Regions from separate parts of the uncultured Sphingosinicella sp. genome, predicted to be linked through region 3. Evidence: predicted binding sites of a transcription regulator. Region 3 holds the regulator's gene; each other region holds the start of a gene.
What was found. The regulator LexA, encoded in region 3, represses DNA repair genes until DNA is damaged. The targets are predictions, from matches to a motif close to GTTCCNCNCTTGTTCT.

Region 1 (4,144 bases), on a different contig from region 3:
GACGACGCGGGCGCCGTTCAGCGCGCGCGCGGCGGCGGCGTAGAGCGTGTCGATGGTGAAGGTGGATTTGCCCGAGCCCGAAACGCCGGTGATGCAGGTGAACGTGCCGAGCGGAATCGAGACGCTGATGTCCTTCAGATTGTTCGCGCGTGCGCCCTTCACGGTGACCTTTTTGCCGCTCCCCTTGCGGCGCACCTCCGGCACCGGCACGGCGCGGCGGCCGGAAAGATAATCGCCGGTGAGGCTGTTCGGGTTGGCGAGGATGTCGGCGAGCGTGCCTTCCGCGACGACCTGCCCGCCGTGCGCGCCCGCGCCGGGCCCCATGTCGATCACATGGTCGGCGGTGCGGATGGCGTCTTCATCATGCTCCACAACGAGGACGGTATTGCCGAGATCGCGCAGGCGCTTCAGCGTTTCGAGCAGGCGGTCGTTGTCGCGCTGGTGGAGGCCGATCGAGGGTTCGTCGAGGACGTAGAGCACGCCGGAGAGGCCGCTGCCGATCTGGCTGGCGAGGCGGATGCGCTGAGACTCGCCGCCCGAGAGCGTGCCCGATTTGCGATCGAGATTCAGATATTCGAGGCCGACGTTGTCGAGGAAGCCGAGGCGCTCGACGATTTCTTTCAGGATGCGTTCGGCGATCTGGTTCTGCTGGTCGCCAAGCTTGGCGGGCAGGACCTTCGCCCAGCGGAAGGCGTCGCCGACCGGGCGGCGCACGGCGTCTGCGATCGTCTCGCCCGCGATCTTCACGGCGAGCGCTTCGGGTTTCAGGCGGGCGCCATTGCAGGTTTCGCAGGGCGCGGCGGACTGGAAGCGCGAAAGCTCGTCGCGCATCCACTGGCTGTCGGTGTCGCGCCAGCGGCGATCGAGATTGTTGATGACGCCTTCGAAGGGCTTCTTGACCTCGTAACTCTTGCGGCCGTCTTCGAAGCGCAGCGTGATGGGGATGCCGCCGGTGCCGGTGAGCACGACGTCGCGGATTTCCTCCGGCAACTCGTTCCACGGCGTCCGCAGCGAGAAATCATAGGCGCGGGCGACCGAGCGCAGCACCTGCATGTAATAGGGCGAGGGCGGGTTGGACTTCGCCCACGGCACGACGGCGCCTTTCTCGATGCTGAGGTTCTGGTTCGGCACGACCAGCTCGGGATCGAAATAGAGCTTCTCGCCGAGGCCGTCGCAGGCGGGGCAGGCGCCGTGCGGGGAGTTGAACGAGAACAGGCGCGGCTCGATTTCGGGAATCGTGAAGCCGGAAACGGGGCAGGCGAACTTCTGCGAGAACAGGATGCGTTCGCCGCCATCCACCATCTCGATGACCGCCAGCCCATCGGCGAGGCCGAGCGCGGTTTCGAAACTGTCGGCGAGGCGGGTTTCGAGGCCTTCCTTCACGACCAAGCGGTCCACGACGACATCGATGTCGTGCTTGTATTTCTTGTCGAGCGCGGGGGCGTCCTCGATGGGATAGACGGTGCCGTCGATCTTCACGCGCTGGAAGCCGGTTCGCCGCCACTCGGCGATTTCCTTGCGGTACTCGCCCTTGCGGCCGCGCACGACGGGCGCGAGCAACATGAGCCGCGCGCCTTCGGGCATCGCCATGACACGGTCGACCATCTGGCTGACCTGCTGCGCGGCGATGGGCTCTCCGGTGGCGGGCGAATAAGGGATGCCGACGCGGGCCCACAGGAGCCGCATATAGTCGTAGATCTCGGTGACGGTCGCCACGGTCGAGCGCGGGTTCTTCGACGTGGTCTTCTGCTCGATGGAGATGGCGGGGGAGAGGCCGTCGATATGATCGATATCAGGCTTCTGCATCAGCTCCAGAAACTGCCGCGCGTAGGCGGAGAGCGACTCGACGTAGCGGCGCTGACCTTCCGCATAGATCGTGTCGAAGGCCAGGGACGACTTGCCGGAGCCGGACAGGCCCGTGACGACCGTCAGCGTTTCGCGCGGAATCTCGAGGCTTATGTTCTTGAGGTTATGCTCGCGCGCGCCGCGGATCGAAATGTGGGTCAGCATAAGGAGGGCTGTCGTTTCCTGTTTGTTCCGGTCGGACACTAGCCGCAAAACGGCGCCGGGGGAAGACAGCAGATGGGGACAGCAGGCGCGCTTGGCAAGGACGGGAAACGGCGGATCGGGCGTGCGCTCCGATCCGCCGTTTCGGGCAACAGGTCAGGCGGTCTTGCGGCGGCGCAGGCCGACGGCGGCGGCGCCCAGGCCGAACAGCGCCAGCGTGGCAGGCTCGGGAACGTCGGTGCCGTAGGGTTCCACGGTCACGCTGTCGAAGTTGAAGTTGAAGCTGACGGCGCCTGCGGGCGGCGCGCCGGTGCCGCGATTGACGAACAGCGAGAAGTTCTTCTGGCCGGTGAAGATCGCCGGATCGAACACGCCGGGGAGGTCCGAGGTGGAGAGCGCGGAGAAGGGGCCGGACATGCCGATCGTCACCTGGAACCGGACGGTGCCGGCGGGCTCGCCCGTCGTCTGCGACGGCGTGAGGAAGATATTGTTGAACGACAGCCGGTCCTGCCCGACCGTGAACTGATCTGAGACCTGCATCGAGCCGAGATCGCCGCTCGCGGTGCCGCCGATGCCGCTGCCGAGATCGAAGCCGACCTCCTTGATGGCGCCCGCGTAGTTGTAGGCCGAGCGGGTGGCGTTGACGACGAAGGGGGTGCCTGCGGTCGCGTCGTCGTAGATCACATAGCCGGTGATCGTGGGCACGGCAGTGCCGAACACGTTGGGCGCGACGGGGCTGGAATTGGTGCCCGTGAAGCTGACCTTGACGAGACCGGCCTCGGCGCCGGTGGAAACGAGCATCGCCAGCGCGGCGACGGAAAGGAAATGACGCATCGCAAATGTCCCTGTTGCGGCCGACGCGCGGGATGGCGGTCGGTGGTTGTCGATGGCTAATCGTTAACCATTGGGTGCGTCGGGGGGATGACGGGGCGGTAACGATTGGGTGACGGCGGCCCCGGCAAGCGGATACTTCCGCTTCCAAGATTGGCCGGACTGCCCATGCGCGGTGATTATTGGCCGAAGAGCCCGCACAAGCAGTATCTGCCATGCTCCGTAAGACCGGGGCACCGAATCGCCGGCATGACTTGTTGAATCACAGGCGTAGGAGGCCGGCAGCGAAGTTCAATTGGCCGTACACGCCAAACTTCTGCTTGTTATGATTACGCCCCTGCTTTTCCTGAATATTATGCAAAATCACAAGAGAATGATCTCTGAATTTTGCAGCCGATTGGGAGCAAATCTGGCGGAATTTCCGATTTTGTGATAATAATCAGAAGTAAATTTTTGTTTGGCCAAAATATTTGTAGCCTTTTTCCGCGTTGGTGCGTTGCGTCTTAGGCTGTGAGTTGCGATGTCTATCGTCCGGCCTCAGTCCAGGAGGGCACCGGTGCTGAAGATTCTCATTGCCGAAGACAATCTGATGATCGCGGATATGGCGCAGGATTTTCTCGCCGGGAGCGGATATGAGGTTTGCGGCATTGCCCGCACCGTTGGCGAGGCCGTGACGCTCGCGCGTCATCATCATCCCGACCTTGCGCTTATCGACCTGCGGCTTGCCGATGGCGGGCTGGGTACGGAGATCGCGGCGCAGCTCAGCCCTTTCGTGGAACTCGGCATTCTGTATGCCACCGGCAACATCTCGCAGGTGCGCCTCACCACGGACGACGGCCACGCGTGCCTGATCAAACCTTACAGCGCCTCGGACCTTATTCGCGGACTGGAGCTCGTCTCGGGCATCGTTGCCAACGGTACGGCGATGGCGCCGTTTCCGCGCGGCTTCCATGTTCTGCCTTCACCCGCGGCCGGCTCCATGGGGGCAACCGCGTGACTGAAGACGCCGCCATGGTTCGCAAACTCCTGCGCCAACAGGCGGCGATTGCGCGCTTCGGCAGCTTCGCGCTTCGGCAAAGCGACCTGATGGCGGTGCTGACGGAGGCTGCACGGGTTTGCGCCGATGGACTCAGCGTGCCTTTTTGCAAGGTCTGCCGATACCGTCCCGAAGAAAACGATCTGCTCGTCGAAGCGGGCTATGGCTGGCCCGAGGGGGTGGTCGGTCATGTCGTCTCATCCGCCGACACCACCTCGCCGCAGGGGCGCGCCTTCGTGACCGGCGAACCTTCGATCTGCGATGACCTGC
Region 2 (4,144 bases), on a different contig from region 3:
GCAGATCGACCGCCTTCGCGTGCATCGCCTTCGCGTTCGTCGCGCGGCCCCGCGTCAGCCCGATGGTGATGTTGCGCCACACGGGAAGCGAATCGAACAAAGCGCCGCCCTGGAACAACATGCCGATGCGGCTTCGCAGTTCCGTGCGGTCCGCGCGCGAGGCCGAGGCGAGATCGACGCCATCCAGCCGGATCGTGCCGCTGTCGGTGGGGAGGATGCCCAGAATGCATTTCAGCATCACGGATTTGCCGGTGCCGGAGCCGCCGATCACGACCAGCGATTCGCCGGGGGTGACCTTCAGATCGATATGATCGAGCACGACCTTCGGCCCGAACGTCTTTCGGACACCGACAAGTTCGATGCTGCCGCCGCGCATTTCCGCGCTCATGTGCCGAACACCAGCACGGTGATGATGAGGTTGGCGAGGAGGATCAGCACGAACGCGCTGACGACCGCGTTCGTCGTCGAACGGCCGACGCCCGCCGCGCCGCCCATGCTGCGGAAGCCGTGGTAGCAGCCCATGATCGCGATGATGAAACCGAACACCGCCGCCTTCACGAGGCTCGACGAGACGTCGTCCCACTCGAGGTACTGGCGCGTGGTGGCGAGGTAGGACGTAACGTTGAAGCCGAGGCGCTGCGTGCCGATCAGGAAGCCGCCCATCACGCCGAGCGCGTTCGAAACGAGCACGAGCAGCGGCAGCACGATCACGGCGGCGAAGAGGCGCGGCGCGATCAGATACTGGAATGGATCGGTCCTGAGCGTCGTCAGCGCGTCGATCTGCTCGGTAACGCGCATCGTGCCCAGTTCCGCCGCCATCGCCGAGGAGACGCGGCCCGCGACCATCAGCCCGCCGAGCACGGGGCCAAGCTCGCGCACGATGGCGATGACGGTGACGGCGGGCACGGTGCTTTCCGCGTTGAAGCGGCTGCCGCCGACGAAGATTTGCTGCGCCAGCGCTGCGCCGGTGAAAACGGCGGTGAGACCGACCACGGGGAGCGAAAACCAGCCGATGATCAGCATCTGTTCGAGGAGGCGGCCGAAATAATAAGGCGGACGCACGGCGGCGGCGAGCGCGCGCAGCGTGAAGAGTGCAACCCGGCCGATGCTGGCGAGTGCGCCGAGCGTGGCGCGGCCGGGGTGGGCAAAGAAGGCGACGACTGCGTTCATGTGTAAATGCGCTCATAGCGGGCGCCGAGCCCGGTCAGCAACTCATACTCTGAAAGCCCGGACTGTGCGGCGGCTTCGGCGAGGTTGTAGGCGATGTCCACCCAGTCGCCGGGGGCGACCGCCGGGCTGTCCGTGATATCGATGATGATCATGTCCATCGATATGCGCCCCACGACCGGCGCGCGCTTGCCGGCGACAACAGCCGCGCCGGTGTTTGAAAAGCCCCGCAGATACCCATCCGCATAGCCGACGTTGAGCACGGCGAGCCGGCTGTCGCGTGGGGTCGTCCATGTCGCGCCGTAACCGGAGATTTCGCCGGCAGGCACGTCGCGGCACTGAATGACGCGCGCGGAAGGAAACACGACCTGATGCAGCCCTGCGATGCCGCCGTACAGCCCGATACCGGGGCGGACGTGACCAAAGGTGTAGTCGCGCCCAAGGAAGATGCCTGCAGTGTTCGCAAGCGCGCCGCGGATGCCGAGCGCCATGACCACCGCTTCAAAGCGATCACGCTGCAGCCCGTTCAGCGGATGATCCGGCATGTCGGCGCAGGCGAGGTGGGAGTGAACGGTGTCCACATCCATCCCCGCGAACATCTCGGTGCAGAAGCCCCGCCAGTCGAAGCCGAGGCGGTTCATCCCGGTATCCACCATGATGTCGCAGCGCCGGCCCTGGCCATGCGCGCGCCACAGGGCCACCTGCTCCGGGCTGACGAGCACGGGGTCCGCGTCGATCGAGAGTGCGGCGGGAAGATCGGCGGCATCAACGCCGTGCAGTACCTTTACGCGAAGGTCCGGAGGGTGGCCTTCGAGCGTCGCCGCCTCCTGCCAGTTGGAGACGTAGACCGTTCTGCAGCCTTCCGCATAGAGCCGGTTCGTCACGGCCTTTGCACCGAGGCCGTAGCCGTTTGCCTTTACCGCCGCGCCGGTATCTACGCCGGAAAGAGCGCGAAGTTGTCGCCAGTTGGCTGCAAGTGCGTCGAGATCGATGCGGAGGCGGAGGGGAGACGGCGGGATCATATGTGAGGACGGATAGCCGTGCGGCCCCTGATGCGCAAATGCCTGTTGGGGGTTGGCGGGCACCTCCTTTCCCCGACCCTGTGCCTGGCAGGGAGAGGGAGTTGTGTTTCGTGTGGGTGATCGATATGTTCTTTTTATGTTCTTGATCTCGGGTGGTGAATGGCGCGGCTGAAAACCCAGTTTGTCTGTCAGGCGTGCGGCGCGGTGAGCCCGCGTTGGGCGGGGCAGTGCGGCGAGTGCAAGGAGTGGAACAGCATCGTGGAGGATGCGGGCGCGGTGGTGACGCCGTTCTCGGCGAAGCAGTCGCTATCGCGCGGCGGTGCAGCGTTTCGCCTGCAATCGCTCGATGAAGATACGCCGTTGCCGCCGCGGCTGCCCACCGGGATCGCCGAGCTTGACCGCACGCTTGGCGGCGGTGTGGTGCCGGGCAGCGCGATCCTGATCGGTGGCGATCCGGGCATCGGCAAATCGACGCTGCTGCTGCAGGTCGCGGGCAAGATGGCGCTGGCCGGCAAGCGAATCGTCTATCTGTCCGGCGAGGAGGCCGCCGATCAGGTGCGGCTGCGCGCGCAGCGGCTTGGGCTCGGCAAGGCGGACGTGGCGCTCGCCAGCGTGACCTCGGTGCGCGACATCCTGACGACGCTTGCCGAAAACCCGGTGCCCGACCTGCTGGTGATCGATTCGATCCAGACCATGCATTCAGACATGCTGGAGGGAGCGCCCGGCACGGTGAGCCAGGTGCGCGCCGCCGCGCAGGAGCTGATCCGCTATGCGAAGTCCGAAGGGGCCGCGGTGGTTCTTGTCGGGCACGTGACCAAGGACGGGCAGATCGCCGGGCCGCGCGTGCTCGAACACATGGTCGATACCGTGCTCTATTTCGAAGGCGAACGTTCGCACCAGTACCGTATCCTCCGCGCCGTGAAGAACCGCTTCGGCGGTACCGACGAGATCGGCGTGTTCGCAATGGGAACGTTCGGGCTGGAAGAGGTTTCGAACCCGTCGTCGCTGTTCCTCACGCAGCGCGAGGCGCCGGTGCCGGGATCGGTGGTGTTCCCCGCGATCGAGGGCACGCGGCCGGTGATGGTGGAGGTGCAGGCGCTCGTCGTGCGTCTGCCTTCGGGCGCGACACCGCGCCGCGCGGTTGTAGGCTGGGATTCGGGGCGGCTTGCGATGATCCTCGCGGTGCTGGAGGCGCGCTGCGGGCTCAACTTCTCGACCTGCGAGGTCTATCTCAACATCGCGGGCGGCCTGCGCATCTCGGACCCTGCGGCGGACCTCGCGGTCGCTGCCGCGCTTGCCTCGGCGATGGCGGAGCGACCGATCCGGCTCGATACGGTGGCGCTCGGCGAAATCGCGCTTTCGGGCGAGGTTCGCGCCGCGCCGCACCTCGGACTCCGCCTCAAGGAAGCGCAGAAGCTCGGCTTCGAGCGCGCCTTCCTGCCGGGCGGCGCGACCGCGAAGGGAGACGGCGTGCCCAATGGTATGAAAGCCACAGGCTTCAAACATTTGTCGGGGCTTGTTGACCACCTCTGCGGCTCGGATTAGGGCCGCGAAATATGGACATGACCGGGTTCGACATCGTCGTTCTGCTCATCGTGGGCGCGCTTGCCGTGCTCGGCGCGATCCGGGGGTTCGTTACCGAGATTCTCACCCTGCTCGCATGGGTCGCGGCGGTCGTCGCGCTCAAGATCTTCTACCCGGCGGGCAAGCTCATTGCGGCGGGCATGGTCGGCAGCGAGGTCGCGGCGGCGGCGATCGCCTTCGTCGTCATCTTCTTCGGCACCTTCTTCCTGTTCCGCCTTGTCGGGCGGTTGCTCGGCGATCGCACCAAGCGTTCGGTGATCGGGCCGATCGACCGCGTGCTCGGGCTCGGCTTCGGGGCGGTGAAGGGGCTCATCGTCGTCAGCCTCGTGTTCCTCGTCGTCACGCGCGGTCACGCGCTCATCTGGGGCGGG
Region 3 (4,144 bases):
GCGCTCTACGAATCGCCGCTCGGTCGTCGATTCAATGCCGGAAAAGAGGCGGGCCGCGCCGCGCGCCTGTGGCACGGCGTTCTCGCGCTCCTCGCCACCGGTATCGCCGCCGAAATCGCGCTCGCGCCGATCGCTTTTTTCCACTTCAACCAGATGGGCCTATACGGCGTCGCCGCGAACCTCGCCGCGATCCCGCTCACCAGCTTCGTGATCCTGCCGCTGCTTGGCCTCTCGGTGTTCCTCGGCGCAGTCGGGCTCGCCGCGCCGATCGACTGGCTGCTCGGCCATGCGCTCGATCTGCTCATCCGCGTGGCCGAGATCGCGGCGGCAATGCCCGGTGCCGTCTCCCGGCTCCCCGCCGCGCCGGACTGGGCGTTCGCCGTGCTGATCCTCGGCGGCGTCTGGTTCTGTCTCTGGCAGACGCGCCGCCGCTGGCTGGCGCTGGTTCCTGTCGCGATCGGCGCCGTGGGCATGGCGACCGCGCAGCCGCCCGATCTCATCGTCGATGGGGACGGCAAGCACCTCGCCGTGGTGCGGGACGGAAAGGTCGCGCTCCTGCGCGCGCGCGCCGGAGACTATGTGCGCTCGATGTGGGCGGACGCGGCAGGGGAGGCGATAAGCGGCAATCTCGAAACCCTGCCGGACGCGCGCTGCACACCCGATGCCTGCACCGCGCGCATCATGGCGGGCGGCCGTGCATGGACGCTGCTCGCGACACGCTCGGGCCTTCTCATCGACCGCGCCGCGTTCGAACCCGCCTGTGCCGCCGCAGACATCGTCGTCAGCGATCGCCGCCTGCCATACTGGTGCGCTCCGCGCTGGCTGAAACTAGACCGTTCCAGGCTCGCCGAAACCGGCGCGCTGTCGATCTGGTTGGACGGGCCGCGCATCCGTGCCGTCGCGCGTGAGGACGGGGCGCACCCGTGGGCACGGCAAAAGCCCGCCCCGGAAGGCAGCCGCATGTTGCGCCGCGCGCCAGAATAGGATACCCCCCTATGGTATGGCACATCTCCAGGAAACCGAACGCAAGGACCGTCTTGTTGCCCGTGTCCGTCGCATCGCCGGTCAGGTCACCGCGATAGAGCGGGCGATCACCGGCGAGGCGCCGTGCAGCGAAACCTTGCATCTCGCCGCCGCGGTGCGCGGTGCCGTCGCCGGGTTGATGGATGAGCTCGTCGAGGATCACCTGCGCGCGCACGTCGCAGCGCCGGGGCTGAGCGATGCGGAGCGCGCGTCGGGCGCGGACGAACTCGCCACCGTGCTCAAGCGGCACATGCGCTGAAGTGGAGGCGAGATTGAGCGGTCTTCCCGGCATCGCCGATGGTGCCCATTCCCACGATTTTCTCGGCAAGAACCACGATGCGAACGCGCGGCGAACGCTCTGGGTGGTGCTGCTGACGGCGTTGATGATGGTCGCGGAGATCATCGCAGGCTACGCGACAGGCTCGATGGCGCTGCTTGCGGACGGCTTCCACATGGCGACGCACGCCGGCGCGCTCGGCATCGCCGCGATCGCCTATGCCTATGCACGCCGCAATGTCGATAGTCCGCGCTATTCGTTCGGCACCGGCAAGGTCGGCGACCTCGCGGGCTTTGCCTCCGCGCTCGTGCTCGGCGTCATCGCGCTCGGCATCGCGTTCGAATCCGCGCTCCGGCTCGCGCGTCCGGTCGATGTCGCATTCGGCGAAGCGACGATCGTCGCCGTGGTCGGACTTGCCGTCAACCTCGTCAGCGCCGCGCTATTATCCGGCGGCCATCATCACGGACACAGCCACGGCCACGATCACCATCATGATCATCACGGCCATCATCACAGCGACAATAACCTCCGCGCTGCCTACCTGCACGTGCTTGCCGATGCGCTCACATCGGTTCTCGCCATCGCCGCGCTGCTCGCCGGGCGATATGGCGGCTGGGTCTGGCTTGATCCGGTCATGGGCATCGTCGGTGCCGTCGTGATCGCGCGCTGGTCGTGGACGCTGATGCGCGATACGTCAGCCGTGCTGCTCGATGCCGCCGATCCACACCTCGTCGCGGAAATCCGGGAATGCGTGGAAACGGGTGACGCCAGCATCCGCGATCTTCACGTCTGGCAGGTCGGCCCCGGGGTTCACGCGGCGATCGTTTCCGTATCCGGCATCCCGCCGGAAACCGCCCGCGAACGCCTGCGTCCCGTACACGAACTCGCGCACCTCACGATCGAGGCGCGGTAATTCCGAAAATGACGCGCCGAAAATGGTGAATTTCCGTGACCCGGAGCGGAGCGTACGAAAGGGACGTGAGCACCGGAAGCGCGGAAATCCGCCATTTGCAGGCCGTCAGAACTGAATTAAGCCTCAATTGTAGCGGCGCAGCAGCCCCACGAGCTTGCCCTGCACGCGCACGCGGTTCGGTGCATAGCGCTGCGCGGTATAGGCGCTGTTCGCCGGGTCGAGGCGGATTTCGCCCTTGTCGCGGCGGAGGTATTTGAGCGTCGCTTCGTCTTCATCGACCAGCGCCACGACAATCTCGCCGTCGCGCGCCGTGTCGCATTTCTGCACGAGCGCATAGTCGCCGTCGAGAATGCCCGCCTCGATCATCGAATCGCCGGAAACCTCCAGCGCGAAATGGTCGCCGGAGCCGCCACCGAGCAGGGCTGCGGGAACCGACAGGCTACGATCGCTTTCCATCGCCTCGATCGGCATACCCGCTGCGATCTTTCCGTGCAGCGGCAGCGTGACGATGTCATCGTTCGCCGCCTGGACGACAGGCATCTGCCGCGGCGGAGCCTTCGGTGCCGTACCGATTTCGGGGAAGCGAAGCACTTCAAGCGCACGGGCGCGGTTCGGCAGCCGCCGGATGAACTGCCGCTCCTCGAGCGCATTCACCAGCCGGTGCACGCCCGACTTCGATTTGAGATCGAGCGCGTCCTTCATTTCCTCGAACGAGGGCGAGACGCCGCCCGCCTGCAGCCGCTCGTTGATGAACATCAGCAGTTCGTGTTGCTTGCGCGTCAGCATGTCCGGTTTCGCCCTCCGTGTTTCACGACTCGTCCACAACATGTTCCGTTTTTCGTGAACGAATGGGGAACATTTAGGGGGTGGCGAAAATCCTGTCAAGCGCGAGCACGGGAACATCCGCGCCGGCTTCCATCGCCGGAGCGCCTGCCGGGCGAATGATGAGCGCGTTCGCGCCAGCGAGCACGCCGAGCATGGAGGAATCCTGCGCATCGAACGCGTGTACGCCGTCTGCCGTCAGCCGCGCGCGCAGGTGATCGCGGCGGTTGCCGTTGGCGGGCAGGGGGGCGAGCAGCCGCGCCGCGGTCACGGGATCGGTGTCCATGCTTCCGGCCATGCGCCGCAGCATCGGCAGCGCGAACAGCACGGCGCAGACGAAGGCGGAGACCGGGTTGCCGGGCAGCCCGAGCACGCGCGCACGCCCAAGCGATCCGGCGATCAGCGGCTTGCCCGGCTTGATCGCGACCTTCCAGAAGTCCAGCGCCGCGCCCGCGTCTTTCAGCGCGGCCTGTACGAGATCATGGTCGCCGACCGACGCGCCGCCGATGGTGACGATGAGGTCCGCATCGCTGGCCGCACTCAACCCCTTGCCGATCGCGCCCAGCTCGTCGGGGAAGATTCCGAGGTCGCGCACATCCGCGCCGCCTGCGCGAAACAGCGCCGCCAGCATTACGCCGTTCGAACTCACGATCTGGTCCGTCTGCGGCACGGCGCCCGGTGCGACCAGTTCATCGCCCGTCGCGAGGATCGCGACGCGGGGGCGCCTGATTGCGAGGCTGCCGTGCCCGGAAGCGGCGGCAAGGCCGAGGTGTTGTGGGCTAAGCCGCGTTCCCGCCGCGATCAGCCGCTCGCCTGCGCTGAAATCCTTGCCCGCGACGCGGATGTGCGCGCCGAGGCGCGGCGGGCCTTCGCCCGTGAGCGTCAGCAGCTCGCCCTCGCGGCCAACCTCTTCCTGCACGATGACCGTATCGGCGCCTTGGGGCAGGGGCGCGCCGGTGAAGATCCGGGCTGTCTCACCCGCGCCGACCGTTCCGGCAAAGCCTCGTCCCGCGGCGCTTTCGCCGACGACGCGCCACGGCCCCGGCATATCGGCCCAGCGGATCGCGTAGCCGTCCATCGCGGAAGACGGGAAGGGCGGCTGCGTCAGC

Region 1: uvrA (excinuclease ABC subunit UvrA) is a predicted target of LexA. The motif match lies at 2,024-2,039, and genes of this name have one in related genera.
Region 2: radA (DNA repair protein RadA) is a predicted target of LexA. The motif match lies at 2,317-2,332, and genes of this name have one in related genera.

The regions. Positions count from the first base shown of each region.
Region 1 is NZ_CAXBBQ010000016.1:8,488-12,631, forward strand. Features, by position in the region: gene uvrA (excinuclease ABC subunit UvrA) at 1-2,010, opposite strand, end outside; gene AAC014_RS17905 (PEP-CTERM sorting domain-containing protein) at 2,164-2,841, opposite strand; gene AAC014_RS17910 (response regulator) at 3,395-3,835, shown strand; gene AAC014_RS17915 (histidine kinase dimerization/phosphoacceptor domain -containing protein) at 3,832-4,144, shown strand, end outside.
Region 2 is NZ_CAXBBQ010000004.1:260,438-264,581, reverse strand. Features, by position in the region: gene AAC014_RS09240 (ATP-binding cassette domain-containing protein) at 1-388, opposite strand, end outside; gene AAC014_RS09235 (ABC transporter permease) at 385-1,170, opposite strand; gene alr (alanine racemase) at 1,167-2,189, opposite strand; gene radA (DNA repair protein RadA) at 2,349-3,734, shown strand; gene AAC014_RS09220 (CvpA family protein) at 3,752-4,144, shown strand, end outside.
Region 3 is NZ_CAXBBQ010000006.1:44,607-48,750, forward strand. Features, by position in the region: gene AAC014_RS12055 (ComEC/Rec2 family competence protein) at 1-984, shown strand, start outside; gene AAC014_RS12060 (metal/formaldehyde-sensitive transcriptional repressor) at 1,001-1,282, shown strand; gene dmeF (CDF family Co(II)/Ni(II) efflux transporter DmeF) at 1,296-2,213, shown strand; gene lexA (transcriptional repressor LexA) at 2,337-2,999, opposite strand; gene glp (gephyrin-like molybdotransferase Glp) at 3,073-4,144, opposite strand, start outside.